Regions from separate parts of the Streptomyces sp. NPDC102283 genome, predicted to be linked through region 1. Evidence: riboswitches for the same ligand, from Rfam matches in the RefSeq annotation. Region 1 holds a riboswitch; each other region holds the start of a gene.
The links. A riboswitch is a leader RNA that binds a small molecule or an ion and turns the genes downstream of it on or off. The one in region 1 is predicted to bind thiamine pyrophosphate.

Region 1 (10,394 bases):
AGAAGGCGATCAGCGCCTCGAAGGCGAGCGGAGCACCGAAGACGTCACCGACGAAGCGCGAGTAGTCGGACCAGTTCATGCCGAACTGGAACTCCTGGACGATGCCCGTGACGACGCCCATGGCGATGTTGATCAGGAACAGCTTGCCCCAGAACTTGGTCGCCCTGAGGTACTTCTCGTTCTCCGTCCGCACCCAGGCGGTCTGCAGGCCGGCGGTGAGCGCGGCGAGCGAGATCGTCAGCGGGACGAAGAGGAAGTGGTAGACGGTGGTGATGCCGAACTGCCATCGCGCCAGGGTCTCCGGCGCCAGAGCGAGGTCCACGTCGTCAGTCTCCTTACATCGCCGTGATCGGACCGGCACTACGCCCCTTTAATCCGCCCGATTGCGGGAGGAACCAGGGCACGCTTGTGAACGCGTTCACATTCACAAGCAATTATGGCGCACACACTTTCGGACCCTTCGCCGGGGGTACCCCTTTTCGACCCCGGCCCCCGAAGCCGGCCCCCGTCACCCACGCAAAGGGCCCCGGACCTCGCGATCGAGGTCCGGGGCCACCCGGTCGTACAGGCGCGCGCGAGGCCTACAGCTCGGCGCGGAACGCCTCCGCCGCCTTCAGGAAGAGGTCGTTGCCCTCGCTCTCGCCGATCGAGACCCGGACGCCCTCGTCCCTGAAGGGCCGCACGACCACTCCGGCCCGCTCGCAGGCCCCGGCGAAGTCGAGGGTCCGCTCGCCGAGCCGCAGCCAGACGAAGTTCGCGTGCGACTCCGGCACCGTCCAGCCCTGGCGCACCAGCTCCGCGCTCACCCGGGTGCGCTCGGCGACCAGCGAGCCCACCCGGCCCAGCAGCTCGTCCTCCGCGCGGAGCGAGGCCACCGCCGCGTCCTGGGCGAGCTGGCTGACCCCGAAGGGGACGGCGGTCTTGCGCAGCGCCGCGGCCACCGGCTCGTGGGCCACCGCGAAGCCGACCCGCAGCCCGGCCAGACCGTACGCCTTGGAGAAGGTCCGCAGCACCGCCACATTGGGCCGGTCGCGGTAGATCTCGATGCCGTCCGGCACCTCGGCGTCGCGGATGAACTCCTTGTACGCCTCGTCGAGCACCACCAGCACATCGCTCGGCACCCGGTCGAGGAACCGTTCCAGCTCGGCCCGGCGCACCACCGTGCCGGTGGGGTTGTTGGGATTGCAGACGAAGATCAGCCGGGTCCGGTCGGTGATCGCCTCCGCCATCGCGTCGAGGTCGTGCACCTCGCCCTCGGTCAGCGGGACCTTCACCGAGGTCGCGCCGCTGACCTGCGTGATGATCGGGTACGCCTCGAAGGACCGCCAGGCGTAGATGACCTCGTCACCGGGTCCGGAAGTGGCCTGGAGCAGCTGCTGGGCCACCCCCACCGACCCGGTGCCGGTGGCGAGATGGGCGAGGGGCACACCGAAACGGTCGGCCAGCTCGTTCATCAGGCCGGTGCACGCCATGTCCGGGTAGCGGTTGAAGTTCCCCGCGGCGGCGAGCGCCGACTCCAGAACCCCCGGCAGCGGCGGATAGGGATTCTCGTTGGAGGACAGCTTGTACGCGACCGGTCCGCCGGCCGCCGCCGGCTTCCCCGGCACATAGGCGGGAACGCCGTCCAGCTCGGCGCGCAGCTTGGGGCTCGTCTCGCTCACCGCAGGTCCTCCTCGACCGTCCGTTCACAGCAATACTGCACACCTTATGAGGATTGGGCCCCGCTGCGAATGGCCCGAGCGGGAAATCGACCGCAGTGCCCGGGAATGGGGGCCTCGCGCGGGGCCGATCCGGGGCCTCTCCCGGGGGGAGCGCTTCCCGTTCCGCCGCACGCCGGTGGCTCGCGCCGTGGCGCGCGTCCCCCGAAGTGGTGAGTTGAGACCTCTTCGAGACATCGCACATACAGCAGGCTGCCACCCTTCAGCACCTGAAACACGCATGCAATAGCGGCCAACTTCCTTTCATTGTAAGGTTTCTGATGGCCAGTGACCTTGCAGAAACGTGCCTGTCAACGTGGGCATATGCGACCGGACCGACCACCCCTCGGAGCCCTACTATCGGCTCGCCATGACAGCAGCAGGGAAGCACCAGGTGAGCCGGACGGAGACCCCCCGGCGCAGCGGCCGGCCAGGACGGGCGGGTATCCGTGATGTGGCCGCCGCGGCCGGAGTCTCGATCACGACCGTCTCCGACGCGCTCAACGGCAAGGGCAGGCTCCCGGACGCCACCCGACGCCATGTCCGCGAGGTCGCCGAGCGCCTGGGCTACCGCCCTTCCGCCGCGGCCCGAACCCTCCGTACGGGCAAGTCCGGCCTGATCGGCCTGACCGTGACCACGTACGGGAATGAACCTTTCACCTTCACCGAATTCGCGTACTTCGCGGAGATGGCGAGAGCCGCGACCTCCGCGGCGCTCGCCCGCGGCTACGCCCTCGTCATCCTTCCCGCCACCTCGCGGCACGACGTCTGGTCGAACGTCGCGCTCGACGGGACCGTCGTCATCGACCCCTCCGACCAGGACCCGGTCGTCACCGAACTCGTCCGCCAGGGGCTGCCCGTCGTCTCGGACGGCCGCCCCGCCGGAACGCTCCCCGTCACCGCCTGGGTCGACAACGACCACCGGGCCGCCGTGCTCGACCTCCTCGACCATCTCGCCGCCGCCGGGGCCCGCCGGATCGGCCTGCTGACCGGCAACACCACCGACACCTACACCCGGTTGTCCACCACCGCCTACCTCCACTGGTGCGAGCGGGTCGGCCAGGATCCCGTCTACGAGTCCTACCCGGCCCACGACCCCTGCGCGGGGGCGGTCGCCGCCGACCGGCTGCTCGCCCGCCCGGACCGCCCCGACGCGGTCTACGGGCTCTTCGACCCCAACGGCACCGATCTCCTCGCGGCGGCACGCCGCTACGGACTGCGGGTCCCCGAGGACCTGCTGCTGGTCTGCTGCAGCGAGTCCACCGTGTACGCGGCCACCGAGCCGCCCATCACGACGCTCTCGCTGAAGCCCCGCCGCATCGGCACGGCCGTGGTCCAACTGCTCATCGACGCCATCGAAGGGATCGGGCACGACGGGCCGGTGGAGCAGGTCATACCGACGGAGCTCATCGTCCGGACCTCCTCGCAACGACGTCCACCACGCACCACGGTCAGCGCGCCGCGCTCCCCCAGCGGGGACTGATCATCTCTTTTCGGACCAATCGACCGATGAACCGTGCGTGCGCCCGGATTCACCACCCCTGGTGCGTCACACAGATCGATCCGCATTCCTATGATGGGCGCACGACACCGCGGACCACCTCTACCAGGCAGGGCCCGTCAGGTGTACGGCGGCGCGACGGTGGTGGAGGGGTCGATGACTCAGGGGGCCGGTCAGGAACCCGTGGTGCGGACGGCGACGTTGCGTGACTTCCGGGTTCCGCCGTATGCGCAGACACCCGTGCCACCGCAAGCCCAGGCGGCACCTCCTTCCCCGGTGCCGCCGCGCGCGCCGGAACCGAACCCTCCGGCGCCGGGCGCTCCCGTGCCCCCGGCACCCGGCGCCTCCGTGCCGCCGCGCGCTCCCGCGCCACCCCGGCCGCCGCATCCCGGCAACGCCGTCGTGGGCGACGAGCAGCCGGACGGCTACACCCCGACCGAGCGGGACCTCCCGGTCATCCGCCGCGGCGACACGGTGCGGGTGCGGACCGTTCCCGAGCCGCGCCCCGTGGCCGGGGACAGCCGCGGCCCGCTCTTCGTCGTCGGCGATGTCCACGGCTACCTGGACGAGCTGATCGCCGCCCTCGGCGCGCAGGGCCTCATCGACGCCGACGGCAACTGGGCCGCGGGCAACGCCCGACTGTGGTTCCTCGGCGACTTCACCGACCGCGGGCCGGACGGCATCGGGGTCATCGACCTCGTCATGCGGCTCTCCGCCGAGGCGGCGGCGGCCGGCGGCTACTGCAAGGCCCTGATGGGCAACCACGAGCTGCTGCTGATCGGCGCCAAGCGGTTCGCCGACACCCCCGTCAACTCCGGGGCGGGCACCGCCACCTTCCAGGCCGCCTGGCTGCTCAACGGCGGCCAGAAGACCGACATGGACCGCCTCCAGGACGTCCACCTCCAGTGGATGTCCCGGCTCGACGCGGTAGTCGAGGAAGACGGGCATCTCCTGATGCACTCCGACACGACGGCCTACCTCGACTACGGGTCCACCATCGAGGACGTCAATGACACGATCACGGCCATTCTCACGCGCAATGACGCCGACGAGTGCTGGGACCTCTTCCGCAAGCTCACCAAGCGGTTCGCCTTCCGGGACGAGGGCGGCGCCCAGGCGGTGCGCGAGCTCCTGACGACCTACGGCGGACAGCGCGTCGTCCATGGCCACAGCCCCATTCCGTACCTCCTGGGCGAGGTCGGCACGGAGGAGGGCGAGGACAGCGCGGGGCCGGTGATCAACGGTCCGCACGTGTACGCGGACGACCTCGCCATCGCCATGGACGGCGGAGTGACCATGGCCGGAAAGCTGTTGGTGGTTCAACTCCCGCTGCATGACTGACCGTCGGCGGGGAAGACGCTTCAGGTTCCGCCTGCGTCGACCCCGCCGATCAACGGACCCGTCACCGGGCCCAATTCTGGAAACACCCTGTCACCCCGTGCCGTGAGCGCTCTACCATCGGCGTATCAGTGGCAGGCTCTCCTCCGTTTCCGCCCGATCGCCCGGTCCACGCGGGCAACCGGGCACCGACGGAGCATCGGGGGATGCAGATGACAAGCGCTCCGCACCTGCTGGCCGAGGACGGACCCGAGTACGAGCGGATCCTGGGCGACGCACTGCGCCACGCTCATGAACGCCCGGACCTGGAGGGCGTCGGGGACCGGCTCAACACCGAACAGCTGCGCACCATGGCGCTCAGCGCCACGGCGCTGATCACCGCGGCCGCGGCCACGGAGTACGAGCACTACGTGAAGGCCCGCGGCGAGCTGCGCCGCGCGGCGACCGCGGAAGAGATCGACGGCGGCCCGGCCCCGGACGGGCCGCGGAGCACGGCGGCCGGATCGGGCGCCGGCATAGGCGCGGTCATCACGGTCCTGACCCCGCTGCTGGCCGGCTCCGCGGCCGTCATCTTCCTGCTCGTCGGCTACCTGGTGAAGGCGGTCGGTCCGTCGGTGGCCTTCGGCGGCTCGATGGTCGCGGCCGGATGGTTCTTCGCCGCGGTCGCCGCCGCGGCGATCCTGGTGGCGGCGATCGGCCTGCTCGTCACCGCGCTCCGCAACGGCGCGACGTCCCTGGCCGCCGAGGACGAGGAGCAGGAGCTTCCGGAGGATGTCGCGCGGGCCAGGGAGGCGTGGCGCCACGCCCTGCTGGAGCGCGGCATCCTCCCGTTCCTCCGGGATGCCCTGGCCGACCCCACCGCGGGGCCCGCCGCACGGACCCCGCACCGTTCACCCAACCGCATCCCGAAGGTCGGATACAGCAGGCCGGACTTCTCCGGCCCGGACGACGGACCGGCGGCCGGCCCCCGACCCACGTTCACCAGCCCCGACTTCACGAGCCCGGACTTCGGCGGGCCGGAGCACCGGCCGGACTGACAACCGGGCCGAGGTCCGGGTACGGCGAAGGCCGGGGCGGCTGTGTGCCGCGCCCGGCCTCAGGCTGCTCCGACCGGCGTCGGAGCTTTTCGGTCAGACTGCCGGGGCCAGCTTCGGGTTCTGGCCGTGCTGGTTCGCCTCGTGCTTGCCCTCGGAGGCGAGGAAGACGATCAGGATGATGAAGCCGACCAGCGGGACGATCCCGATCAGCAGCCACCAGCCCGAGCGGCCGGTGTCGTGCAGGCGGCGCACGGCGACCGCGAGGCTCGGGACGAGAATCGCGACGGCGTATATGTAGGACAGGAAGTCCGCGCCGATCAGGTTGCCGATGATCGTGAGCACCAGGCTGACGACGAAGCTGATGAGCGCGAACATCCAGTACTCCTTGCGGCGCGCGCGTCCGCTGAAGCCTGCGTAGTTCTTGAGTACTGCCAGGTACCAGTTCATGGTGATTCCCTCCCCGGCCCCCGTTCCGAGGGGGCGCCAATTTCAAGCCAAGCAAGCCGGAAAGTAAGCCACAGATAAGGAGAGGGTCAAGCGAAGATGAGCTGCGGGCCAAACGTACATACAGCTGCCACACGACTGTGTCCATACTGTCGCTTAACAAGGCAGCTAACTATGTCAAACCGACCTGAAACGGCTGTAGTTGACCGGTAAGCCATAGAACGCCCACAGGCTCCTGGCCGGATCGGACCTCAGCCCCGCGGGCTCGCGCCTGCGGCCGGTCCCGTGGCCAGGAGAGCCTCTCCCGTCGCGTACAGCTCGATCAGCAGAGGCCGGAGTGCCCGGCCGCGTCCGGTCAGGGTGTAGCAGGTACGCACAGGGAATCCGCGCCGGCGCTCCACCGACAGCAGGCCACGTTCGCACAGTTCCCGGAGCCGCTGGCTGAGAACCTTCGCCGACAGTTCCGGCAGCCGTTCCCTCAGCTCGGAGAACCCCAGCGGGCCGCCCATCAGTTCGCGCGGCACGAGCGTGGCCCACCGGCCCGACACCGCGGTCAGGGCCACCTCGACCGGGCAGTCCGGCTCGGGACGGACCGTGCGGCCACGGGCGGTCGGCGTCAGTTCCTGGCCGTCGGCCGCGTGGGTTTCCGTTGGGTGACCCTCGTCGACGGGCGGTTCACTGGCTGCATGACGCATTCCACCAGTGTGCATCCGACCACCGTCGCCGCCGAGCACCCCTACGTCCTGGAAGGGGCGTTCAACACCTTCGACCCCGATTGCGTCGACCGGCTCTTCGAGGCCGACGCGCAGTTCGTGCCCCGGCCCGGCCACCCCACGGCCGGCCCCGACCGGCTGCCGGCCCACCGGAGTTTCCTCGCACTGCGCGTCCCGATCCGGGTGACTCCGCGCCACACCTACGTCTCAGGCGACCTGGCACTCCTGATCGTCGACTGGGTGGTGGAGGGCAGAGCCGCGCACGGCGACCAGGTCCGGATCACGGGCACGGCGACGGACGTCGCCCGCCGGGGACCGGACGGATACTGGCGCTACGTCATCGACAACCCGTTCGGCACGGCGGGCGCCCAGAGCCCGGCAGCCACGCCGGACGAGCCGCCGGAGCAGGCGGGCCCGCCGCACCAGACCCTCCACCGGTCGCCTCCGCCCACGGTGTGACGCCCTACGACGCGGTCGCCCGGATGATCCCGCCGGGCGAAAGCGTGACGGAGTGCAGCATCCACCTGGTGACGGGCGACGGCGACAAGCCGTTCGCGGTGGGCTTCGCGGAGGGGGGCCGGCCAGGACTGGTGACCTGGCGGGCCCCCCTCCGCCGAGGCGGCCGGGTCAGCCGGCCGACGTACCGCCCGCCTCCGCGATGGGCAGGTAGACCCGGTTGCCGGCGGCCGCGAACTCCTTCGACTTCTCGGCCATGCCCTCCTCGATCTCCTCCTGCGAACCACCGTGCTGACGCCGGATGTCCTGGGAGATCTTCATCGAGCAGAACTTCGGCCCGCACATCGAGCAGAAGTGCGCGGTCTTCGCCGGTTCGGCGGGCAGCGTCTCGTCATGGAACTCCCGCGCGGTGTCCGGGTCGAGCGCCAGATTGAACTGGTCCTCCCAGCGGAACTCGAACCGCGCGTCGGAGAGGGCGTCGTCCCACTCCTGCGCACCCGGGTGCCCCTTGGCCAGGTCGGCGGCGTGAGCGGCGATCTTGTAGGTGATGACGCCCGTCTTCACATCGTCCCGGTTCGGCAGCCCCAGGTGCTCCTTGGGCGTGACGTAGCAGAGCATCGCCGTGCCCCACCAGGCGATCATCGCGGCGCCGATGCCGGAGGTGATGTGGTCGTAGGCAGGCGCGACGTCCGTGGTCAGCGGGCCGAGCGTGTAGAACGGCGCCTCCTCGCAGATCTCCTGCTGGAGGTCGATATTCTCCTTGATCTTGTGCATCGGGACGTGTCCGGGGCCTTCGATCATCGTCTGGACGCCGAACCGCTTGGCGATCGTGTTCAGCTCGCCCAGCGTGCGCAGCTCGGCGAACTGCGCCTCGTCGTTGGCGTCCGCGATCGAGCCGGGGCGCAGTCCGTCACCCAGGGAGTAGGTGACGTCGTACGTCGCGAGGATCTCGCAGAGCTCCTCGAAGTGCTCGTAGAGGAACGACTCCTTGTGGTGGGCGAGACACCAGGCCGCCATGATCGAGCCACCGCGCGAGACGATGCCGGTCTTACGACGGGCCGTCAGCGGGACGTACGGCAGGCGCACACCGGCGTGCACCGTCATGTAGTCCACGCCCTGCTCGGCCTGCTCGATGACGGTGTCCTTGTAGATCTCCCAGGTCAGCTCCTCGGCCCGGCCGTCGACCTTCTCCAGGGCCTGGTAGAGCGGGACGGTGCCGATCGGCACGGGGGAGTTGCGCAGCACCCATTCACGGGTGGTGTGGATGTTGCGGCCGGTGGACAGGTCCATGACCGTGTCGGCGCCCCACTTCGTCGCCCAGGTCATCTTGTCCACCTCCTCCTCGATGGAGGAGGTGACGGCCGAGTTGCCGATGTTGGCGTTGACCTTCACCAGGAACCGCTTGCCGATGATCATCGGCTCGATCTCGGGGTGGTTGACGTTGGCCGGCAGCACCGCCCGACCCTGAGCGATCTCCTCACGGACGACCTCGGCCTCCACGTTCTCCCGGATCGCCACGTACTCCATCTCCGGGGTGGTCTCCCCCCGTCGGGCGTACGCGAGCTGGGTGACGGGGCGTCCGTCGCGGCTGCGGCGCGGCTGGCGCGGGCGGCCGGGGAAGACGGCGTCGAGGTTGCGCAGTCCGCCGCGCGGCGAGGTGTGCTTGAGCCCGTCGTCCTCGGGGCGGGCCGGGCGGCCCGCGTACTCCTCGGTGTCGCCGCGGGCGATGATCCAGTTCTCCCGCAGGGGCGCGAGGCCGCGGCGGACATCGGTGTCGACGGAGGGATCGGTGTACGGCCCGGACGTGTCGTACAGCGTCACGTCCTCGCCGTTGGTGAGGTGCACCTGTCGAACCGGCACCCGGAGGTCCGGGCGCGAGCCCTGGACGTACCCCTTGTGCCAGCCGATGGACTTCCCGGCCTCGTCGTTCCGCGTCCCGTCGCCCGGCGTCGTGCCGTTCGGCGTTCCGTCGTTCTGTTTCGAGGCAGGCGTGCGTGCGTCCGCTGTGGTCATGAGACCTACTCCCTACGCCGGCATTACCCGGTAACAGGTTCGGCGGTCGGCGCAGCGTTTCCCGTACGGATGTACGGCGATCAGCGCCCTCTCAGCCCGGTGCTCCGAGCTCCCGCGTGTGCAAAGGTGCCTCCACGCTAGCGTCCTTTCCGGCGAGCTGACCAGAGGGCCCTCCTGTTCTTGCGATGATCGCCCCGTGACCTCCCCCCAAAGCGACCCCGCACCCCAGCCGCCCCAGGGCCACAGCCACGGCCACACACACAGCCACGGGCCGGCCGCTCCGGTCTCCCGGCACCTGCGCAAGGTCATCGCCGCCGTACTGATCCCGTTCGCGACGGCGGTCGTCGTCGGCCTGATCGCGTTCTGGCCCGGCGGCGCGCCCGACCACGAGCGCACCGGCGTCGGATTCGACCGGCAGACCCAGGACGGCAAGGTCGTCCAGGTCGTCCAGGTCGACTGCGCGGACGTCAACGCCGCCCAGGTGCCCCCGACCGGCGACACCTCCACGCCCTCGGGCCGGGAGGCCGTCAATGAGCAGGAGGGGGAGTGCGCGAAGGCCACCGTCGAGGTGACCAGCGGCGACGACAAGGGCCGCGAGTTCGTCGAGGTGGTCCAGCCGGACGCGCCCCGACAGCTGAAGGAGGGTCAGGGCGTGGTCGTGGCGTACGCCCCCGACGCGCCGCGCGACCTCCAGTACTCCGTGACCGACGTGAACCGGAAGATCCCGATGGCGGTGCTGGCGGGGATCTTCGCGCTGGCCGTGGTCCTGGTGGGCAGGATGCGCGGGGTGATGGCCTTGGTGGCACTCGTCGTGTCATTCGCCGTGCTGACCCTGTTCATCCTGCCGGCGATCCTGCAGGGCTCGAACCCGCTGGTCGTGGCGGTGATCGGGGCCAGCGCGATCATGCTGGCGGCCCTCTATCTGTGCCACGGGGTGACGGCCCGTACGTCGGTCGCGGTCGTCGGCACGCTGATCTCGCTGCTGCTGATCGGGCTGCTGGGCTCCCTGTTCATCGGCTGGGCGAACCTCAGCGGCAACACCGACGACAACACCGGCCTCATCCACGGCCTCTACCCGGACATCGACATGAGCGGTCTGCTGCTGGCCGGTGTCATCATCGGTTCGCTCGGGGTGCTCGACGATGTGACGGTCACCCAGACCTCCGCCGTCTGGGAACTTCACCAGGCGGACCCG
Region 2 (10,394 bases), on a different contig from region 1:
CGCGGTTTTCAGCCAGTTGTCGCTGGCGAATGTGGTCGCTCTGGAGGAGTTGCTGCACGTCGGCGGCGAGGGCGGCGACCGGCTGAGCCTGATGGACACCCTGGAGGACACCGCCGCCGACAATCCGGTGGAGGTCGCCGAGGACCGCGAGCTGAGAAGACTGCTCGCGCGGGCCATCAACACCCTGCCCGATCGCGAGAAGACCGTTGTGACCCTCTACTACTACGAGGGGCTCACCCTCGCGGAGATCGGCAACGTCCTCGGGGTGACCGAGAGCCGGGTCAGTCAGATCCACACCAAGTCCGTGCTCCAACTCCGGGCGAAGCTGGCCGACGCGGGCCGCTGACGCTCCCCTTCCCGGCACTCCCGGCCATCCGATCGGCGGCCGTGCCCTTCCCCCGCACGTCTGCCGCCGTAGAGTGGAGGCGTGCCCAGGATTCGAGCGGCCTCCGTGGCCGAGCACCGGACCATGCAGCGCGGCGCCCTCCTGGACGCCGCGCGCTCCCTGCTGTCCGAGGGCGGTACGGAGGCGCTGACCTTCCCGGCGCTCGCCGAGCGCACGGGCCTTGCCCGGTCCTCCGTGTACGAGTACTTCCGCTCCCGTGCCGCCGTCGTCGAGGAGCTGTGCGCCGTCGACTTCCCGGTCTGGGCGGCCGAGGTCGAGAACGCCATGCAGGGCGCCGAGACGCCCGAGGCGAAGATCGAGGCGTATGTGCGCCGCCAGCTCGACCTCGTCGGGGACCGCCGCCACCGCGCGGTCGTCGCGATCTCCGCGAGCGAGCTGGACGCGGGCGCCCGGGAGAAGATCCGCGCCGCGCACGGCGGGCTGATCGCCATGATCGTCGAAGCGCTCGGCGACCTCGGCCACACACAGCCCAGGCTGGCCGCCATGCTCATGCAGGGTTCGGTCGACGCCGCCGTGCGCCGCATCGAACTCGGCGTCGCCGAGGAGCCGGGCGTCATCGCGGACACCGTCGTCGCGATGGTCCTGCGCGGTGTGAGCGGCTGACCCGGACGGCGCCCGGCTCCGGCACCCCGAACACCGGCAGCAGCCGCGAGGGGCCTCTCCGCAGCAGTGAGGGCGGCAGCAGCGAGAGCGGATCCAGATAGGCGTCCCCGCGTCGCAGCCCCCAGTGCAGACAACCCTCCGCGCAGTGGAACGGCCCCTCCTCCAGCACCCCGACCGGCTGCCCGGCCCGGGTGCTCGCGCCCTCCTCGACCAGCGCCCGCACCGGTTCGTACGTGGTGCGCAGCGGCGGTGAACCGCTGTCGGCCACCTCGACGGCGACCACCCCGCGCCCCGCCACCCGCCCCGCGAACGACACCCGGCCGCCGGCGGCCGCCAGCACCCGGGCGCCCGGTCCCGCCTCGAGGTCCACGCCGCGATGTCCGGGTCCGTACGGACCGGCGGGCGGCTCCCATCCCCGTAGCACCGCGGGCCTCCCCGCCAGCGGCCAAATCCGGGCACCGCTGCCCGCACCACCCCCCGTATCGCCGCCGTCCGTGCTGACGTCCGTGCTGACGTCCGTGCCGGCGGCCGCGCCCGGCGAGGACGTCAGAGGCGAGGACGTCAGAGCAGCGGCGGGCACAGCCGGCCCGCCCGGGGTCGAGGGTGCGACCGGGAGCAGCACGTACAGCAGGAGGACCAGGAGCAGCGGGATCGGGGTGCGGCGGGCGGGGGAGCGGCGTCGGCCGGGCTGATGGCGCATGTCGCCACGATGGCCCGGAGGCCGGGATTCCGGGGATCACGGACCGTTCCTGTGGACTACTCGCCGGTTGTGGATATCGCGGCCACCCGGCCAGGGGTGTCGCCTTCATCCGGTCGTGGACATGGCCGTCACCGGGCACCCAACCGGTCCCGTACACTTCTTACGGCGATCCGGGTCACCGGGTCGACTTCGCACGCCCCGCCACCTCCCTCTTCTCGGAGGTGGCCGCGCTCCTCGGTCCCTCGTGGCACGGCGCGTCGGGGCGTCAGGCGCGAGCGCAAACCTGCGGTCGCGATAACCGAGCACCTCAAGGAGTACGGCCATGGCCGTCGTCACGATGCGGGAGCTGCTGGAAAGCGGCGTCCACTTCGGTCACCAGACCCGTCGCTGGAACCCGAAGATGAAGCGCTTCATCTTCACCGAGCGCAACGGCATCTACATCATCGACCTGCTCCAGTCGCTGTCGTACATCGACCGCGCCTACGAGTTCGTCAAGGAGACCGTCGCCCACGGCGGCTCCATCATGTTCGTGGGTACGAAGAAGCAGGCCCAGGAGGCCATCGCCGAGCAGGCGACGCGCGTCGGCATGCCGTACGTCAACCAGCGTTGGCTCGGTGGCATGCTCACCAACTTCTCCACCGTCTACAAGCGCCTTCAGCGTCTGAAGGAGCTTGAGCTCATCGACTTCGAGGACGTGGCCGCCTCCGGCCTCACCAAGAAGGAGCTCCTGGTCCTCTCGCGCGAGAAGGCCAAGCTGGAGAAGACCCTGGGTGGTATCCGCGAGATGCAGAAGGTGCCCAGCGCCGTCTGGATCGTCGACACCAAGAAGGAGCACATTGCCGTCGGTGAGGCGCGCAAGCTCCACATCCCGGTCGTCGCGATCCTCGACACCAACTGCGACCCCGACGAGGTCGACTACAAGATTCCGGGCAACGACGACGCGATCCGCTCCGTCACCCTGCTCACCCGCGTGATCGCCGACGCCGTCGCCGAGGGCCTCATCGCCCGTTCCGGTGCCGCCACCGGTGACTCGAAGCCGGGCGAGAAGGCCGCCGGCGAGCCCCTCGCCGAGTGGGAGCGCGACCTGCTCGAGGGCGACAAGAAGGACGAGACCGCGGCTGCCGCCGAGGTCCAGTCCTCCGCCGAGACCGAGAAGGTCGCCGACGCCGAGAAGCCGGCCGAGGCCGTCGCCGAGGCCGAGGCCGCTGTCGAGGCTCCGGCCGCCGACGCCCCGGCCGCCGACGCGGACGCCGAGCAGGCCTGACACCCGTCACGGCTGCTGACGGCGGGGGCCGACGCCACAAGCGTCGCCCCCGCCGTTCACCCGTAGATCTTTCAGACTTCGAGAGAGACATACAGACTCATGGCGAACTACACCGCCGCTGACGTCAAGAAGCTCCGCGAGCTCACCGGCGCCGGCATGATGGACTGCAAGAAGGCGCTCGACGAGGCCGACGGCAACGTCGACAAGGCCGTCGAGGCGCTCCGTATCAAGGGCCAGAAGGGCGTCGCCAAGCGCGAGGGCCGCTCTGCCGAGAACGGTGCCGTCGTCTCCCTGATCTCCGAGGACCAGACGTCCGGCGTCCTCCTCGAGCTGAAGTGCGAGACGGACTTCGTCGCCAAGGGCGAGAAGTTCCAGGCCGTCGCCAACACCCTCGCCGCTCACGTCGCCGCGACCTCCCCGGCCGACATCGAGGCGCTCCTCGCCTCCGAGATCGAGGCCGGCAAGACCGTCCAGGCGTACGTCGACGAGGCCAACGCCAACCTCGGCGAGAAGATCGTCCTGGACCGCTTCGCGCAGTTCGCCGGCGCGTTCGTCGGTGTGTACATGCACCGCACGATGCCCGACCTGCCCCCGCAGATCGGTGTTCTGGTCGAGCTGGACAAGGCCGACGCCGAGCTGGCCAAGGGCATCGCGCAGCACATCGCCGCCTTCGCCCCGAAGTACCTCTCCCGCGAGGACGTCCCGGCCGAGGTCGTCGAGGCCGAGCGTCGCGTCGCCGAGGAGACCACGCGCGCCGAGGGCAAGCCCGAGGCCGCGCTCCCGAAGATCGTCGAGGGTCGGGTCAACGGCTTCTTCAAGGAGGCCACCCTCCTGGGCCAGCCGTACGCGCTGGACGCCAAGAAGTCGGTCCAGAAGGTCCTGGACGAGGCCGGTGTCACCCTGAAGCGCTTCTCGCGCATCAAGGTCGGCATCTGAGTCCGTCCGGGCGAACAGCGCCGGACCCGATAGGGTCTGGTGCAGTCGACGGCCGCACCCACGCCGGACGACCGCAGATCTGACGAGGAGGCCATTGCCGCTGTAGGGACACCAGACCCACCGGCAATGGCCTTCTTCGTATGTGCACGAGGAGAATTTCCATGGACAAGGGCGCGGACGCCATTCAGGCCGACGACCAGCGCGACGACGACAAGGGTTCCGGGCGCTTCATGCTGAAGCTCTCCGGTGAGGCATTCGCCGGCGGCGGCGGTCTCGGCGTCGACCCCGACGTCGTGCACACCATCGCCCGCGAGATCGCCGCCGTCGTACGCGACGGCGCCCAGATCGCGGTGGTCATCGGAGGAGGCAACTTCTTCCGTGGCGCCGAGCTTCAGCAGCGCGGCATGGACCGGGCCCGGTCCGACTACATGGGCATGCTCGGCACCGTCATGAACTGCCTGGCGCTCCAGGACTTCCTGGAGAAGGAAGGCATCGACTCGCGCGTCCAGACCGCCATCACCATGGGCCAGGTCGCCGAGCCGTACATCCCGCTCCGCGCCGTACGGCACCTGGAGAAGGGGCGTGTGGTGATCTTCGGCGCCGGTATGGGCATGCCGTACTTCTCCACCGACACCACCGCCGCGCAGCGCGCCCTGGAGATCGACGCCGAGGCGCTGCTCATGGGGAAGAACGGCGTGGACGGGGTCTACGACTCCGACCCGAAGACCAACCCCGACGCGGTGAAGTTCGACGCACTGGAGTATGGCGAGGTGATCACCCGCAATCTGAAGATCGCGGACGCCACCGCCATCACGCTCTGCCGTGACAACCAGCTCCCGATCCTCGTCTTCGAGCTGACGACCGAGGGCAATATCGCTCGCGCGGTCAAGGGTGAGAAGATCGGCACGCTCGTGAGCGACGAGAGCACCCGGGCCTGACGGCCCCCCCAGGATGGACAACGGCCTGCCGGTCGGACACCGTGCAGGTGAGGACGCGACGCAGGACCCGCAGGGCCAGGCGATGACGACGCCGGGCCCACCCAAGACACGCAGGAGCACGTGGTGATCGAAGAAATCCTCCTCGAGGCCGAGGAGAAGATGGAGAAGGCCGTTGTCGTCGCGAAAGAGGACTTCGCCGCGATCCGTACCGGCCGCGCGCACCCGGCGATGTTCAACAAGATCGTCGCCGACTACTACGGCGCGCTGACCCCGATCAACCAGCTGGCCTCGTTCTCGGTTCCCGAGGCGCGGATGGCCGTCGTGACGCCGTTCGACAAGACCGCGCTGCGCAACATCGAGCAGGCGATCCGCGACTCCGATCTCGGCGTCAACCCGAGCAACGACGGCAATATCATCCGGGTGACGTTCCCCGAGCTCACCCAGGACCGCCGCAAGGAGTACATCAAGGTCGCCAAGACCAAGGCCGAGGACTCCAAGATCTCGATCCGCTCCATCCGCCGCAAGGCCAAGGAGACCCTCGACAAGCTCGTCAAGGACAAGGAGTCCGGCGAGGACGAGGTGCGTCGCGCGGAGAAGGAGCTCGACGACACCACCGCGAAGTACGTCGCGCAGGTGGACGAGCTGCTCAAGCACAAGGAAGCCGAGCTGCTCGAAGTCTGATGAACGACTCTTCCCGGGGTGCCCCGCAAGGAGCCGGTTACTGGGGCACGCCCGAGATGAGGGCGGCCCCGGCGGGTCCGGCCCACGATGTGCATGGCGCCCAGCAGACTCGGCCCATGCCCAACGTGCCGGACGTTCCCGACGCAGGTAGAGACGCACAGAGCCGCGACGACCGGGACAGGGATGCCGCTCACGTCAGCGGCCCCCTGTTCCGTGACGAGAAGCCGCAGGAGCCCATGTCCACCCCGCTGCCGCCCCCGCCGCAGAAGAAGCACGCGGGGCGTGATCTGCGCGCCGCCATAGGGGTGGCCGTGGGTCTCGGCGCCGTCATCGGCGTCTCGCTGTTCATCGTGAAGGCCGCTTTCATCGGCGTGGTAGTGGCCGCGGTCGTGGTCGGCCTCTGGGAGCTGACGTCCCGCCTCCAGGAGCGCAAGGGCATCAAGGCGCCCCTGGTGCCGCTGGCCGTGGGCGGAGCCGCGATGGTCGTCGCGGGTTACGCGCGAGGGCCCGAGGGCGCCTGGATCGCGATGGCCCTGACCGCCCTCGCGGTGCTGGTCTGGCGGATGACCGAACCGCCCGACGGGTATCTCAAGGACGTCACGGCCGGGGTCTTCGCGGCGTTCTACGTACCCTTCCTGGCCACCTTCGTCGCCCTGATGCTGACGGCGGACGACGGCTCGTGGCGGGTCCTGACCTTCCTGATCCTCACGGTGGTCAGCGACACCGGGGCGTACGCGGTCGGCTGGCGCTTCGGCACGCACAAGCTCGCCCCGCGCATCAGCCCCGGCAAGACCCGCGAAGGCCTGTTCGGAGCGGTCGCCTTCGCGATGGTCGCCGGCGCCCTGTGCATGGAGTTCCTGATCGACGACGGCGCCTGGTGGCAGGGCCTGCTGCTCGGCCTCGCGGTCGCGGCCAGCGCCACCCTCGGCGACCTGGGCGAGTCCATGATCAAGCGGGACCTCGGGATCAAGGACATGGGCACCCTGCTTCCCGGCCACGGCGGCATCATGGACCGGCTGGACTCGCTCCTGCCGACCGCGCCGGTCGTCTGGCTGCTGCTGGTGCTGTTCGTCGGCTCCGGCTGACCGCTTCGGCACCCTCTTACCCTGTCCCACCTGCACGTTTCGCGAGTGAGGGTCCGTCGTCCACAGGGCGGCGGGCCCTCACCCGTCTGTCTGCGACACTGGATGAACCATGCCTAAGCCCGGAGAACTCACTTTCGTCGCGCCCCGCGGATCCAAGAAGCCGCCGCGGCACATCGCCGACCTCACGCCCGCCGAGCGCAAGGAAGCGGTCGCCGCGACCGGTGAGAAGCCGTTCCGCGCCCAGCAGCTCTCGCAGCACTACTTCGCGCGGTACGCGCACGACCCGGCGGAGTGGACGAACATCCCGGCCGGATCGCGGGAGAAGCTCGCCGAGGCGCTGTTCCCCGATCTGATGTCCGTGATGCGGCACATCAGCTGCGATGACGACACGACGCGCAAGACCCTGTGGAAGCTGCACGACGGGACGCTCGTCGAGTCCGTCCTGATGCGCTATCCCGACCGCGTCACGATGTGCATCTCCTCGCAGGCCGGCTGCGGAATGAACTGCCCCTTCTGCGCCACCGGGCAGGCCGGCCTCGACCGCAATCTGTCGACCGCCGAGATCGTGCACCAGATCGTCGACGGCATGCGCGCCCTGCGCGACGGCGAGGTGCCCGGCGGGCCCGCGCGGCTGTCCAACATCGTCTTCATGGGCATGGGCGAGCCGCTCGCCAACTACAACCGGGTGGTCGGCGCGATCCGCCGTCTCACCGACCCGGAGCCGGACGGTCTCGGCCTCTCGCAGCGCGGGATCACCGTCTCCACCGTGGGCCTCGTCCCGGCCATGCTGCGCTTCGCCGACGAGGGCTTCAAGTGCCGCCTCGCCGTCTCGCTGCACGCCCCGGACGACGAGCTGCGCGACACCCTGGTCCCCGTCAACACCCGGTGGAACGTCCGCGAGGTGCTGGACGCCGCCTGGGAGTACGCCGAGAAGTCCGGCCGCCGGATCTCCATCGAGTACGCCCTGATCCGGGACATCAACGACCAGGCCTGGCGTGGCGACCGGCTCGGCCGACTGCTCAAGGGCAAGCGGGTGCACGTCAACCTGATCCCGCTGAACCCCACGCCCGGCTCCAAGTGGACCGCCTCGCGGCCCGAGGACGAGAAGGCGTTCGTCGAGGCCATCGCGGCCCACGGCGTGCCCGTCACCGTCCGGGACACCCGCGGTCAGGAGATCGACGGGGCTTGCGGTCAGCTGGCGGCCTCCGAGCGCTAGCCGGCCTCTCCCGGACGGGCGGCCGAAATCCGCCGGTGTAGCCTGGGCTCGAAATCAACTTCATATTCCGACAGGGGAGCGCCACAGCGCTGAGAGTGCGGCACCAAGGACAGGTTGGCCGCAGACCCTCTGAACCTCGCCCGGGTCATTCCGGGTAGGAAGTTCGGACCTTACTCAAGCTGTTGCGCCCTGCCCGCTTCCGGTTCGCCGGACAGCGGGCGGGGCCGCGTCTCTTCCTGGTCATCTCCAGGAGGAATCACATGAACACCACCACGAAGTACGCGGCGACCGCGCTCGCCGCCGCTCTCGGCGTCACCGTGCTCGCGGGCTGCGGCGACGGCGGTTCCGCCGGCTCCGGGGAGTCCAAGGGCCCCGGCTCCAAGACCGTGACCCTGGTGAGCCACGACTCCTTCAACGTCTCGGACAAGGTGCTGAAGGCGTTCACGAAGGAGACCGGCTACAAGGTCGAGATCCTCAAGAGCGGCGACGCCGGAGCCGCGCTCAACCAGGAGATCCTCACCAAGGGATCCCCGCGCGGCGACGTCTTCTTCGGCGTCGACAACACCCTGCTCTCCCGCGCCCTCGACAACGGTCTCTTCACCGCGTACGAGGCCAAGGGCCTGGACACGGTCGCGGCGGACACGCAGACGGACGGGAAGAGGCGGGTCACGCCCGTCGACACCGGTGACATCTGCGTCAACTACGACAAGAAGTACTTCGCCGACAAGAAGCTCGCGCCGCCGAAGACCTTCCAGGACCTGCTCGAGCCCGCGTACAAGAACCTCCTCGTCACCGAGAACGCCGCGAGTTCCTCGCCCGGTCTCGGCTTCCTGCTCGGCACCATCGCCGCCCAGGGAGAGGACGGCTACGAGGCGTACTGGAAGAAGCTGAAGGCCAACGGCGTCAAGGTCGTCGACGGCTGGGAGCAGGCGTACAACGAGGAGTTCTCCGGCTCCGCGGGCGGCAAGAAGGCAGGCGCCGACCGGCCGCTCGTCGTCAGCTACGCCTCCAGCCCGCCCGTCGAGGTGCTCTACGCCGACCCGCAGCCGAAGGAGGCGCCCACCGGGGTCGCCACCGGCACCTGCTTCCGGCAGACCGAGTACGCCGGGCTGCTGACCGGTGCGAAGAACGAGGCGGGCGGCAAGGCGCTGCTGGACTTCATGATCAGCAAGACGTTCCAGGAGGACATGCCGCTGAACATGTTCGTGAACCCGGTCGTGAAGGACGCGACCCTCCCCGAGCTGTTCACGAAGTTCGGCGAGAAGATCGACACGCCTCCCACCGTCGCACCCGAGAAGATCACCGCCAACCGTGAGCAGTGGATCCAGTCGTGGCAGTCGCTGGTCCTGAAGTAGAGCCCGGGGCCAAGACCGCCGAGGCCGCCCGGACCCGACGCGGGGCCGGGCGGCGCGGGGCCGCGCGGCGGCTCGGCCTGATGGCCGTGCCCGTGGCGTTCTTCGCGGTGTTCTTCGCCTATCCCGTGACCGCCATCGTCGGCCGCGGGCTCAAGGCGGGGGGCGACTGGCAGTTCGGACGGATCGGCGAGGTGCTGGCCCGCCCGGACATCCTCGACGTCCTCTGGTTCACCACCTGGCAGGCCCTCGCCTCGACCGCGCTCACCCTGCTGATCGCCCTGCCCGGGGCGTATGTCTTCGCCCGCTTCGACTTCCCCGGCAAGCAACTGCTGCGGGCGGTCGTCACCGTGCCCTTCGTGCTGCCCACCGTCGTCGTCGGCACCGCGTTCCTGGCGCTGCTCGGGCGCGGCGGGCTCCTCGACGAGGTGTGGGGCGTCCGCCTCGACACCACCGTGTGGGCGATCCTGCTGGCCCACGTCTTCTTCAACTACGCGGTGGTCGTGCGGACGGTGGGCGGTCTCTGGTCCCAGCTGGACCCGCGGCAGGAGGAGGCCGCCCGGGTGCTGGGGGCCGGACGGTTCGCCGCCTTCCGCCGGGTGACGCTGCCCGCGCTCGCCCCGGCCGTCGCCGCCGCCGCGCTGATGGTCTTCCTCTTCACCTTCACCTCCTTCGGCGTCGTGCAGATCCTCGGCGGACCCGCGTACGCCACCCTGGAGGTGGAGGTCTACCGGCAGACCGCGCAACTCCTCGACCTGCCGACGGCGGCCGTGCTGACCCTGGTGCAGTTCGCCGCGGTCGGCGCGATCCTCGCCGTGCACGCCGTGACCGTACGCCGCCGGGAGCGCGCGCTGAAGCTCGTCGACCCGGACCGGACCTCCCGCCGGCCGCGCGGCGCCGGGCAGTGGGCGCTGCTCGGCGGCGTCCTGCTCACCGCGCTGCTGCTGATCCTGCTGCCGCTCGGGGTGCTGGTGGAGCGATCCTTCGATGGATCCGGCGGTTACGGCTTCGGCTACTACCGGGCCCTCCAGTCGGCCGGGTCCGGCGGTTCCTCCACCTTCCTGGTCCCGCCGCTGGAGGCCGTCGGCAACTCCCTGCGGTACGCGCTCGTCGCGACGCTCATCGCCCTCGTCGTCGGCGGGCTCGCGGCGGCGGCCCTGACGCGGCGGGCCGGGCCGCTGGTCCGCGGCTTCGACGCGCTGCTGATGCTGCC
Region 3 (10,394 bases), on a different contig from region 1:
GGTTGCGGATGCCGAGCCCGGAGCCGATGGGGGAGCCGAGCGGCATGATCGCCGCGCACCCCACGTCCTCCAGCTTCCGGGCCAGGACCGGGTCGTCGTTGGTGTAGGGCAGCACGATGAACCCGTCGTCGACCAGGACCTCCGCCGCGTCCAGCAGCTCGATCGGATCGGGCAGGAGGGTCCGCTCGTCGGCGACCACCTCCAGCTTCACCCAGTCGGTGCCGAGCGCCTCCCGGGCCAGCCGGGCGGTCAGCACCGCCTCGCCCGCGGTGAAGCAGCCGGCGGTGTTCGGCAGGACCTGGATGGAGAGCCGCTCCAGCACCGAGAGCACCGAACCATGCACGGTCGGGTCCAGCCGGCGCATCGCGACCGTGGTCAGCTCGGTGCCGGAGGCGATCAGCGAGCGCTCCAGCACCTCCAGGCTCGGGGCCCCGCCGGTGCCCATGATCAGGCGGGAGCCGTAGGTGGCGGGCCCCAGCGTGAAGACGTCGTCCGACATGGTCAGCCTCCCTGTACGGCGGTCAGGACCTCGACGCGGTCGCCCTCGCCGAGCGTGGTCGCGGCCCACCGGCCGCGCGGGACGACGCTCTCGTTGACGGCGGCGGCGACCCCGGAGCGGGCCGGGGTCAGCGTGGCGACGAGGGCGTCCAGGTCCGTCCCGGCGGGAACGGCGCGGACTTCGCCGTTCACCGAGACGGAGACGGTGGCGGCGGATTCCGGTACGGCGGGCTGCTGGGTCATACGGGCTGCTCCTGGAGTACGGGGGCGGCGGGTGCGAAACGCCCGGGGGCGAAGGGGCGGGCCGTCTCGGGCAGCTCGCCGGTGGTCAGGAGGTCGGCCATCGCGTCCCCGGTGACGGGCGTCAGCAGGACGCCGTTGCGGTGGTGGCCGGTGGCGAGCAGCAGACCGGGCAGGGCGGTCGGGCCGAGCAGCGGGGCGTTGTCGGGCGAGGCGGGACGCAGGCCGGCCCGGGTCTCGGTGAGCGGCAGCTCGGTGATGCCCGGCACCAGCTCGTGGGCGTCGCGCAGCAGCTCGTACACCCCGCCGGCGGTGACCGTGGTGTCCCAGCCCATCTCCTCGCTGGTCGCGCCGACGACCAGCTCGCCGTTCTCGCGCGGCACGAGGTAGAGGTGGCCGCCCCGGACCACGGCGCGCACGGTGCGGCTGAGGAAGGGGGCGTACGCCCGGGGCACGGTGAGCCGGAGCACCTGGCCCTTGACCGGGCGGACCGGCGGCACGAGCTCCGGCGGGAGCCCGGCGAGCCGGCCGCTGAGACTGCCCGCGGCGAGCACGACCTGATCGGCCGCGAACTCCGTGCCGTCGCCGAGCAGCGCCCCGGCGGCCCGGCCCCCGGCGACGGTGAGCCGCTCGGCGGTCGTCCGGCGGAACACGACCCCGGCCCGTTCGCACGCGGTCAACAGCGCCGCGGCGAGGCGGCGGGGATCCACCTGGTGGTCGCCGTCGACCCGGAGGCCGCCCCGGACGCCCGGGGCCAGCATCGGCTCCAGGCGGCGGCACTCACGGCCGCTCAGCCAGACCGACTCCAGGCCCGAACGCTCCTGGAGGGCGTGCAGTTCGCGCAGATGCGCCCGGTCGTCGGAGTCCAGCGCGACGGCGAGCGTGCCGCAGGTCCGGAAGCCGGTGCCCAGGCCGCTCGCCTCCTCCAGCTCGGCGACGAAGGAGGGATAGCGGGCGGCGGAGGCGAGGTTGAGCCCGAGCAGCATCTGCTCGCCGTAGTGCAGTTCGGTGACGGCGGCCAGCATGCCCGCCGCGACCCGGGCGGCGCCGCCGCCCGGGTCCGGGTCCGCGACCGTGACGCGCAGCCCCCGCTGGGCGGCCCGCCACGCCGTGACCAGGCCGATGATTCCGCCCCCGATGACGAGGACGTCGGATCCGGAGGTCTTCCCCGAGACGCGCATGAGTGTCCAGCCCCTCCCTTCGCCGGCATGACCCGGAGCAGGTTCGTACGGTCGGAGGCCGTCCAGCCTCCCTCTCAGCCCGGTGCGTCCGGGCTCCCGCGAGTGTTCTACCTTGGCCACCCTAAACCCCGCCGTCCCCCGGCCAGTAGAGGAGCAGCCACCATGGCCCGTTCGCTCGACGGACTCGTCCTGTCACCCGTCGCCGACCAGGCCCCGGGCCAGGTCGGCACCCGCACCCGCTTCACCTACCACGAGGTGGACGGCCGGATCTGGGCCGAGTACGCGGGCGGCGACGTGGTGCGCGGCCATCTCGTCGGCACCCGCGACGGGGACACGCTGGACTTCCGCTACGTGCAGCTCAAACAGGACGGAACGACCTCGTCCGGGCACTGCCTCTCCACGGTCGTCGACCTCGCCGACGGCCGGGTGCGGCTGGAGGAGCGGTGGGCCTGGGAGTCCCAGGAGGGCAGCGGCACCAGCGTGGTGGAACAGCTTCCTTCCTGAGCTCCTCCCCGAGGTCCCTGCCCCTCCATCCCCGCACCCCCCTGTCTGACGCTCCGTCAGTTGACTAAGGTGGACGGGTGAGCGAGCAGACGGAACAGCGGGCGGCACGGCAGGCACGGCACGTCGTGGTCGTCGGAGCGGGCATGGCGGGTGTGCAGAGCGCCGTGGCCCTGCGGGAGGCGGGCTTCACCGGGCCCGTCACCCTGATCGGCGCCGAACCCCACCAGCCCTACGACCGACCGCCGTTGTCCAAGGCCGTCCTGCTGGGCAAGGCCGAGGACTCCGCCTTCGACGTCGACTTCGAGGCGCTGGACATCACCCTGCGCCTCGGCCTGGCCGTCACCGCCCTGCGCGCCGCCGACCATGTGCTGGACACCGCCGACGGGCCGGTGTCCTACGACGCCCTGATCCTCGCGACCGGCGCGGAGCCGATGACCCTGCCCGGCGCCGAGGGCGTGCCCGGCGTCCACCTCCTGCGCACCCTCGACGACGCCGCCCGGCTGCGGCCCGTCCTGGACCGGCAGCACGACGTGGTCGTCGTCGGGGCGGGCTGGATCGGCGCGGAGTTCGCCACCGCCGCCCGCGCCGCGGGCTGCGCCGTCACCGTCGTCGAGGCCGCCGCCCGCCCGCTGGCGGGCACCCTGCCCGCCGAGGTGGCTGCCCCGATGGCCGCCTGGTACGCCGACAGCGGCGCCGAACTCCTCACCGGCGCCCGGGTCGACCGCGTCGAGGAGGGGACCGTCGTCCTCGCGGACGGCCGGGTCCTGCCCGCCGGGGCCGTCGTCGTCGGCATCGGCGCGCGCCCCGCCACCCGCTGGCTCGCCGGCTCCGGCGTCGCGCTCGGCCCGGACGGCTCGGTCACGGCCGACAGCGCGCTGCGCACCTCGCTGCCCGGCGTGTACGCGGTCGGGGACTGCGCCTCCTTCCCCTCCACCCGCTACGGGACACGCCTGCTGGTCCACCACTGGGACAACGCCCTCCAGGGCCCGCGCACCGCGGTCGCCGCGATCATGGCCGCCCGGAACGGGGGGCCGCTCCCCGTCCACGACCCCGTCCCGTACTTCTGGTCCGAGCAGTTCGGCCGCTTCGTGCAGTACGCCGGACACCACGCGGACGCCGACACCCTGGTGTGGCGCGGCGACGGGGCGGACGCCGCCTGGTCGGTGTGCTGGCTGCGCGACGGCGCGCTGGTGGCCGTGCTCGCCGTGGGCCGCCCGCGCGACCTCGCCCAGGGCCGCAGGCTCATCGAGTCGGGGGCCGTCCTCGACCCGGAGAAGGCGGCCGACCCCGCCGTACCGCTGAAGTCCGCCGCCCTGTGACGGACCCGGGGCCCGCCGGGCCGACCCCCGTACGGTCGGGCCCGGCTACCGGCTGTCGGTCCTGGATGGCACGCTTGTCCCTGTGACCGAGATTGACGCAAAGACCGATGCTCTCGTCCCCGCCTGGCTCCACCTTCCCGACATCGCGGAAATGCTCGATGTCCAGGTGACGCGCGTACGGCAGCTGGTCAGGGATGGCCAGCTGATCGCCGTACGCCGTGGTGAGAACCGGGCGCTCCAGGTGCCCGCCGCCTTCATCGACGGCGACAAGGTGGTCAAGGGCCTCGCCGGCACCCTGACCCTCCTGAGGGACGACGGCTATTCCGACGAAGAGATGCTGGAGTGGCTCTTCACTCCCGACCAGACCCTGCCCGGCACCCCCGCACAGGCGCTGAGCGAGAATCGCGGTACGGAGGTGAAGCGCCGCGCCCAGGCGCTCGCCGTCTGAACCGACACGACAGGAAGCGGAGCACGGGCCGCCCGGCGCGGCCCGTGCACCGTCACGACCACGAGGGAGTCCGCCCATGTCCACGCCTCGCGAGCAGCTGTCCGATGCCCGGCTCTATCTGTGCACGGACGCCCGCAAGCGGCAGGGTGATCTCCCCGCCTTCCTGGACGCCGTGCTCGCCGCCGGCGTCGACATCGTCCAGCTCCGGGACAAGGGCACGGAGGCCGCCGAGGAGCTGGAGCACCTCGCCGTGTTCGCCGACGCCTGCCGCCGGCACGGCAAGCTCCTCGCGGTGAACGACCGTGCCGACGTCGCCCACGCCATCGGCGCCGACGTCCTGCACCTCGGCCAGGGAGACCTGCCGGTCCCCGCCGCCCGGGCGATCATCGGCGCCGACCGGCTGATCGGCCGCTCCACGCACGCAGAGGCGGAGGTCGACGCGGCGCTCGCCCAGGACGGTGTGGACTACTTCTGCACCGGCCCCTGCTGGCCCACCCCCACCAAGCCCGGCCGCCACGCCCCCGGCCTCGACCTCGTGCGTTACACCGCCTCCCTCGGCGGGTCGCGGCCCTGGTTCGCGATCGGCGGGATCGACGCGGGCAATCTGGACCAGGTGCTGGACGCCGGAGCCCGCCGCGTCGTCGTCGTCCGGGCCATCACCGAGGCCGACGATCCCGCCGCCGCCACCGCCGCCCTCGCCCGACGCGTCAGGGCCCGCGCGCTCTGATGTGCCGCGAGCCGACCGGCGGGCCGGCCCGCTTGCCGGCTCACCTGTCGGGCCGCGTGCCGATGCGAGGTATCTCGGGCATCTGTCCGAGGGATGGACAACAGTCCGGCAAAACGAGACAAAATCTGCTGCCCTGGTTGGGGGAGCGTCCACCCCCTGGTTAACCTCCCCTTATGGCCCTTGGCACACCCTCCACCAGGACGGATCACGCGCGTACCGTGCGTGACCTGCTGGCGACCGGCAAGACGTCGTACTCCTTCGAGTTCTGGGCGCCCAAGACGGAGAAGGGCGAACGGAACCTCTGGAACGCGCTCCGCCGCGTCGAGGCGGTCCGCCCGAGCTTCGTCTCCGTGACGTACGGCGCGGGCGGCTCCACCCGTGCCGGGACGGTCCGGGCCACCCAGCAGATCGCCGCCGACTCCACCCTCACCCCGGTCGCCCACCTCACCGCGGTGAACCACTCCGTCGCCGAAATGCGCAACATGATCGGGCAGTACGCCGACGCGGGCATCAGGAACATCCTCGCGGTCCGCGGCGACCCGCCGGGCGACCCGATGGGCGAGTGGGTCGAGCACCCGCAGGGGGTGAAGTACGCCGCCGACCTCGTCCGCCTCATCAAGGAGTCGGGCGACTTCTGCGTCGGTGTGGCGGCATTTCCCGAAATGCACCCCCGGTCGTCCGACTGGGAGACGGACATCGGTCATTTCGTGGACAAGTGCCGGGCCGGCGCGGATTACGCGATCACCCAGATGTTCTTCCGCCCGGAGGATTATCTGCGGATGCGTGACCGTGTGGTCGCCGCGGGTTGCGAAACGCCGGTGATCCCCGAGGTCATGCCCCTTACCAGTGTGAAGCAGTTGGAAAAGTTCTCCCAGCTCAGCAACGCGACCGTGCCCGCGTCGTTGAAAGAGCGCATCCTCGCGGCCAAGGACGATCCAGCCGCTGTACGCTCCATTGGCATCGAGTTCGCAACGGAGTTCTGCGCGAAGCTGCTGTCCGAGGGTGTGCCCGGACTGCACTTCATCACGCTCAACAACTCGACGGCTACGCTCGAAATCTACGAAAAACTCGGACTGCACAAGCAGTCGTGACCGGTCGTACCCGCCGCCGAAGCGGCTACGGCCGAAGGAGGGGGCGGGCGTGGGCTGGACGGTCCTCTACATCGCTTTCGGTCTGGTGGCCCTGTGGCTGCTCGGCGAGGTGCTGCTGCAGTACAAGGCACGACTGCGCTGGCGACTCCTCGCCTTCGCCGGCTTCCTCGGCGTGGTGGTCGGGGTACTGCTCGCCTCCGTTCCGGTCATCGTCGTCGGGACGCTCGCCTTCGCCACCGGCCAGACCTTCGTGACGCTGTCCTTCCGGCGTGGCTTCTCCACCGGCTGGGCCATAGGCGGCAGCCCGGGCGAGAGCCGCCGCCGCAGGGGCGGCGAGGGCGCCGCCGTGAAGGAACCCACGCTGGAGGTCTCGGACCTGGAGGTCGCCGGACCCGGGTTCGACCAGCCCCCGGCCGCCCCGCCCGCACAGTCCGTCTACGAACCGCAGCCCCTGCCCGACGACACCGGCCAGTACGGCGTCTACGGGAACCGGAGCCATGACGCGAACGGCGGTGCCCGCCAGGACCACGGCCACGAGGCCGATCCCTCGGCCCAGCCGCAGTACGCCGCGTACGACCCGTACACCGGCTACGAACAGCCCCCGGCCCAGGACCCCTACGCCGGGACCTACGACTACGGCACCGGCCCGCAGAGCTACGCCGCCTACTCCGATCCGTACATCGGCACCACCAACGGGGACCCCTCCTACGGCGGTTACGACGACTACGGCCAAGGCGACGGCTACGACAGCCAGGGCGGTCAGCAGGGCCACCCCGACCCCTACACCCAGGGCTACGTCGCGGACACTCCGCCCGGCGGCGTCTGGGTCCCGCAGCAGCGCGACACCGAGCAGTACCCCCCGATGCCGCCGGAGCAGCCGGCTACGCCCGCTCCCTACGGCAACGGCAACGGCTACGACACCGGCCAGAACGAGCAGTACCGCTACTGACGCCGCGCCGCTGCCGGGGGGGCGGGCCCGTCGGCAGCGGCACACGGGCCCGCTCCCGCTTCTGCTCCTGCTCAGCGTGAGCCGCGGAAGTCGTCGCCCTCCACGATCAGCCCGGCCACCAGCGTCCCCGACATCCCGGCGTGCGCCAGCCCGCCGCCCGGGTGCGACCAGCCGCCCGCGAGATACAGCCCCGGCAGCCGCGTGAGGTTGCCCGGATGCAGATACGCGCCCCCGGCCCCGGCCAGCGAGGGCGGCGGCACCGCACCACCCTCGGCACCCGTCTCGGCCTCGGTCTCCGCGGGCGTGCGGACCTCGGTGTGCAGGATCCGCTCCCGCAGCCCGGGAACGGCCGCCGCCGCCCGCTCCACCAGGACATCGGCGAAGCGCCGCCGCACCTCGGCGTCGCGCCAGTCGACCGGTCCCTGCGGAGCCACCGTGGCGGTCAGCGTCACCGCCTCGTGCTCCGCGTCCGGGCGGGTCGCCGGATCGTCGGGGCGCAGCACCGTCACCGTGGGGTGCCCGGCGACCCGCCCCCCGAACACCGCCTCCTGCTCCGCCGCCCCGTCGGTGCCGTGCACCACGGTCCGGTGCGCCGTGTCCGCCTCCCGGGCCCCGCGCAGCGACAGCAGAACCGTGAACCGGCCCGCCGCGCCCGCGCCGGAGCCCGGCCGGACCGTCACATCGCCCGCGCCCCAGGGCTGCTGACCCGGCACCAGCCCCGGGCGCGGCCGGACGCCGAGCACCACCCGGTCGGCCTCGGCCACCTCACCGTCCGCAAGCTCCACGCCCGCCGCCCGGCCGTCCTTCTCGACGACCCGGACCACCTCGGCGCCGAAGACGAACCGCACCCTGCGGGCCACGCACCGCTCGTACACCGCCCGCGCCAGCTCGCGCATCCCGCCCATCACGTACCAGCTGCCGAAGGTCTGCTCCATGTACGGCAGCAGCGCGGCGCTCGCGGGGGCGGTGCGCGGGTCGAGCCCGTGGGACAGCGCGTACCCGTCGAGCAGGGCGGCGAGCCGCGCGTCCGCCAGCTCCCACGCGCCGATCTCCGCGACCGTGCCCGCCTGCCGGGAGCCGCGCAGCAGCCGGCGCTGCCGCACCGCCGGATACGGATCGCGCCCCAGCACCCGGTGGTCCGCCCGCAGGGGCTCCTCCAGGAGAGGCCTCCGCGACCGGTCCCAGGCATCCCGGGCCCGGTCCATGAAGTCGCTCCAGCGTGCCCCGGCACCCGTGCCGAGGGCGTCGTCGAGGGCGGTGGCGACCCCGGCCCGGGAGGCGTTGGGCAGGGACACGGCCGTGCCGTCCGCGAAGAGATGGCGGCTCGCCGGATCGACCTGCGTCAGGGTCACGGACCGCTCCAGCGACTCCTTGCCGGTCTTCACGAAGAGGTCCCGCTGGACGGCGGGGAGGTGCAGCAGCCCGGGCCCGGTGTCGAAGACGAAGCCCTCGTGCTCATGGCGGCCGACCGAACCGCCGTAGCTCGCGGACCGCTCGTAGACCGTCACCCGCTCGCCCGCCACGGCGAGCCGGGCGGCCGCCGCCATCGCGCCCGTCCCGGCGCCGATTACCGCAATTCGTGCCATGCCGGTGACTTTATCGACCGGCGCCGACAGCTCAGTCGGGAGGCCAGTGCCCGCCCGTGCCGGCCAGGCGTTTCTCCTCGCGGCGCTGGGCCCGGCGGCGCAGGAAGCGGCGGATCCGCGAGGCGAGGAAGAGCACGGTGACGATGCCGAACACCAGCAGCACGGCCGCGATCACGGCAGCCGCCACCGGGTTGAATATGGCGAACGTGATGACTCCGGCGACCCCGAGGTCCTCGGCGATGCTCATCCCGACGTTGCTGAAGGGCTCCGGGGAGGTGTTGACGGCCATTCGCGTGCCGGCCTTCACCAGATGGCTCATCAGCGCCGTGGACCCGCCGATCGCGCCGGCCGCCAGCTCCGGCAGCGAACCGCTCTCCCCGGCCAGCAGCGCGGCGATCACCGCCCCGGTCACCGGCCGGATCACGGTGTGCGCGGTGTCCCAGACCGAGTCCACGTAGGGGATCTTGTCCGCCACCGCCTCGCAGAGGAACAGCACACCGGCCACGATCAGGACGTCCGTGCGCTGCAAGGCGGCGGGCACCTCGTCGGAGACGCCGGTCGCGCCGAACAGGCCGAGCAGCAGGACCACCGCGTACGCGTTGATCCCGCTCGCCCAGCCGCTTGTGAACACCAGGGGGATTACCGACACGCAGGCGATCGTAACGACCCCGCGCGGGACCCGGGTGGGGTTCGGCACGGAGCCCTGAGTATCCGTACTCAGGGACGGAGATGAGTAGCTACGCGGATAGGCCCCCACCTGCGGGGACGGCAGAGTGATGACCACGGAAGGGGCGCTGCGCCAGGACCGCCGGCACGGGGCGGCGGAACAGTGGGGTTCCCCCGACGCAACGGGGGTGCACGACGGGGGCCCGGGGACCACGGGGGACATACGGGGTCACGGGGAACGGGTTTCCGGAAGCACGGAAGACGCCGGTCCGGTGGGGTTCGCGGGGGATGCGAACTTCACCGGCCGGCGTCTTCGGCTTTCCCGGCACGTTTCCTGACCCGGCACGTTTCCTGCCCCGGTACGTTTCCGGACCCGGCGCCCCGGACCCGGAGTGCCCGGCGGGTCTCAGTGGCCGCTGACCCGCCCGTGCAGCAGCAGCGACAGCGCCGAATGGACCTCGTCGATCGAGCGCTCCGGCTGGAATGCCTGCCAGTCCAGCGCCGCCACCAGCACCATCCCGACCAGTGCGGCCGCCGTCAGCGGGATGTCGATCTCCTCGCTCAGCTCACCGCTGCCCACGGCCTCCCGCAGCACGTCCTCGACGACCGCGACGGCCTCCTGACGTACCACCAGCAGCGTGGACTGCCAGGCGCGGTTGGTGCGCCACAGCTCGGCCACGTACAGCTGGGTGAAGGCCGGGTAGCGGTCGATGAAGGCGAGCCCGGCCCGGATCATCGCGTCCAGCGCCTCGACCCGGGTGCCGCCGCGCTCCTCGGACTCCTCGGCCGCGGCCCGCAGCGAGGCCGTGAGCAGCCCCACGCCGTGCCGGAGCAACTCCTCGAACAGCTCGGTCTTGCTCTTGAAGTTGTAATAGACCGTGCCCTTGGCGACCCCGGCCCGCTCGGCGATCTCGTCGACGGTGGTCGCCGAGAAACCCTTCTCGGCGATGAGCGTCACCGCCGCCTCGTAGAGCTTCTGCCGGGTGGCCTGGCGGCGCGTGGTGCCACTGCTTTCCATGAGTCCGATTCTTCCAGGCCCCGCCGTGCTCACGGACGCGGCTCCGGGCGCGCTCACAGGCTCAGCTCCGGGTGCAGCCTGCTCAGGCTCCACACCTGCTTGCGGCGGGCGGTGAACGCGGTCAGGGCCAGCGCGCCGACGGTGAAGGCCCCCAGCACCGCGCAGCC

Region 2: linked by a shared signal. The riboswitch ahead of ACIRJT_RS28095 (thiamine ABC transporter substrate binding subunit) and the one ahead of thiC (phosphomethylpyrimidine synthase ThiC) in region 1 are both predicted to bind thiamine pyrophosphate.
Region 3: linked by a shared signal. The riboswitch ahead of thiO (glycine oxidase ThiO) and the one ahead of thiC (phosphomethylpyrimidine synthase ThiC) in region 1 are both predicted to bind thiamine pyrophosphate.

What each region holds. Positions count from the first base shown of each region.
Region 1 is NZ_JBIWLQ010000007.1:38,463-48,856, reverse strand. Features, by position in the region: gene ACIRJT_RS15615 (cytochrome ubiquinol oxidase subunit I) at 1-322, opposite strand, end outside; gene hisC (histidinol-phosphate transaminase) at 582-1,661, opposite strand; gene ACIRJT_RS15605 (LacI family DNA-binding transcriptional regulator) at 2,068-3,180, shown strand; gene ACIRJT_RS15600 (metallophosphoesterase) at 3,340-4,539, shown strand; gene ACIRJT_RS15595 (hypothetical protein) at 4,743-5,573, shown strand; gene ACIRJT_RS15590 (DUF805 domain-containing protein) at 5,667-6,020, opposite strand; gene ACIRJT_RS15585 (winged helix-turn-helix transcriptional regulator) at 6,269-6,712, opposite strand; gene ACIRJT_RS15580 (YybH family protein) at 6,704-7,189, shown strand; gene thiC (phosphomethylpyrimidine synthase ThiC) at 7,358-9,199, opposite strand; TPP riboswitch at 9,192-9,325, opposite strand; gene ACIRJT_RS15570 (YibE/F family protein) at 9,396-10,394, shown strand, end outside.
Region 2 is NZ_JBIWLQ010000016.1:106,661-117,054, reverse strand. Features, by position in the region: gene whiG (RNA polymerase sigma factor WhiG) at 1-346, shown strand, start outside; gene ACIRJT_RS28135 (TetR/AcrR family transcriptional regulator) at 452-1,009, shown strand; gene ACIRJT_RS28130 (peptidoglycan DD-metalloendopeptidase family protein) at 960-1,709, opposite strand; gene rpsB (30S ribosomal protein S2) at 2,032-2,973, shown strand; gene tsf (translation elongation factor Ts) at 3,073-3,909, shown strand; gene pyrH (UMP kinase) at 4,071-4,847, shown strand; gene frr (ribosome recycling factor) at 4,971-5,528, shown strand; gene ACIRJT_RS28105 (phosphatidate cytidylyltransferase) at 5,528-6,613, shown strand; gene rlmN (23S rRNA (adenine(2503)-C(2))-methyltransferase RlmN) at 6,723-7,829, shown strand; TPP riboswitch at 7,892-8,008, shown strand; gene ACIRJT_RS28095 (thiamine ABC transporter substrate binding subunit) at 8,090-9,184, shown strand; gene ACIRJT_RS28090 (ABC transporter permease) at 9,265-10,394, shown strand, end outside.
Region 3 is NZ_JBIWLQ010000003.1:316,474-326,867, forward strand. Features, by position in the region: gene ACIRJT_RS08215 (thiazole synthase) at 1-499, opposite strand, end outside; gene thiS (sulfur carrier protein ThiS) at 502-741, opposite strand; gene thiO (glycine oxidase ThiO) at 738-1,919, opposite strand; TPP riboswitch at 1,917-2,029, opposite strand; gene ACIRJT_RS08230 (hypothetical protein) at 2,082-2,423, shown strand; gene ACIRJT_RS08235 (NAD(P)/FAD-dependent oxidoreductase) at 2,501-3,742, shown strand; gene ACIRJT_RS08240 (Rv2175c family DNA-binding protein) at 3,825-4,190, shown strand; gene thiE (thiamine phosphate synthase) at 4,267-4,917, shown strand; gene metF (methylenetetrahydrofolate reductase [NAD(P)H]) at 5,091-6,008, shown strand; gene ACIRJT_RS08255 (hypothetical protein) at 6,058-6,957, shown strand; gene ACIRJT_RS08260 (phytoene desaturase family protein) at 7,029-8,543, opposite strand; gene ACIRJT_RS08265 (DUF4126 domain-containing protein) at 8,575-9,192, opposite strand; gene ACIRJT_RS08270 (TetR/AcrR family transcriptional regulator) at 9,616-10,227, opposite strand; gene ACIRJT_RS08275 (YhgE/Pip family protein) at 10,281-10,394, opposite strand, start outside.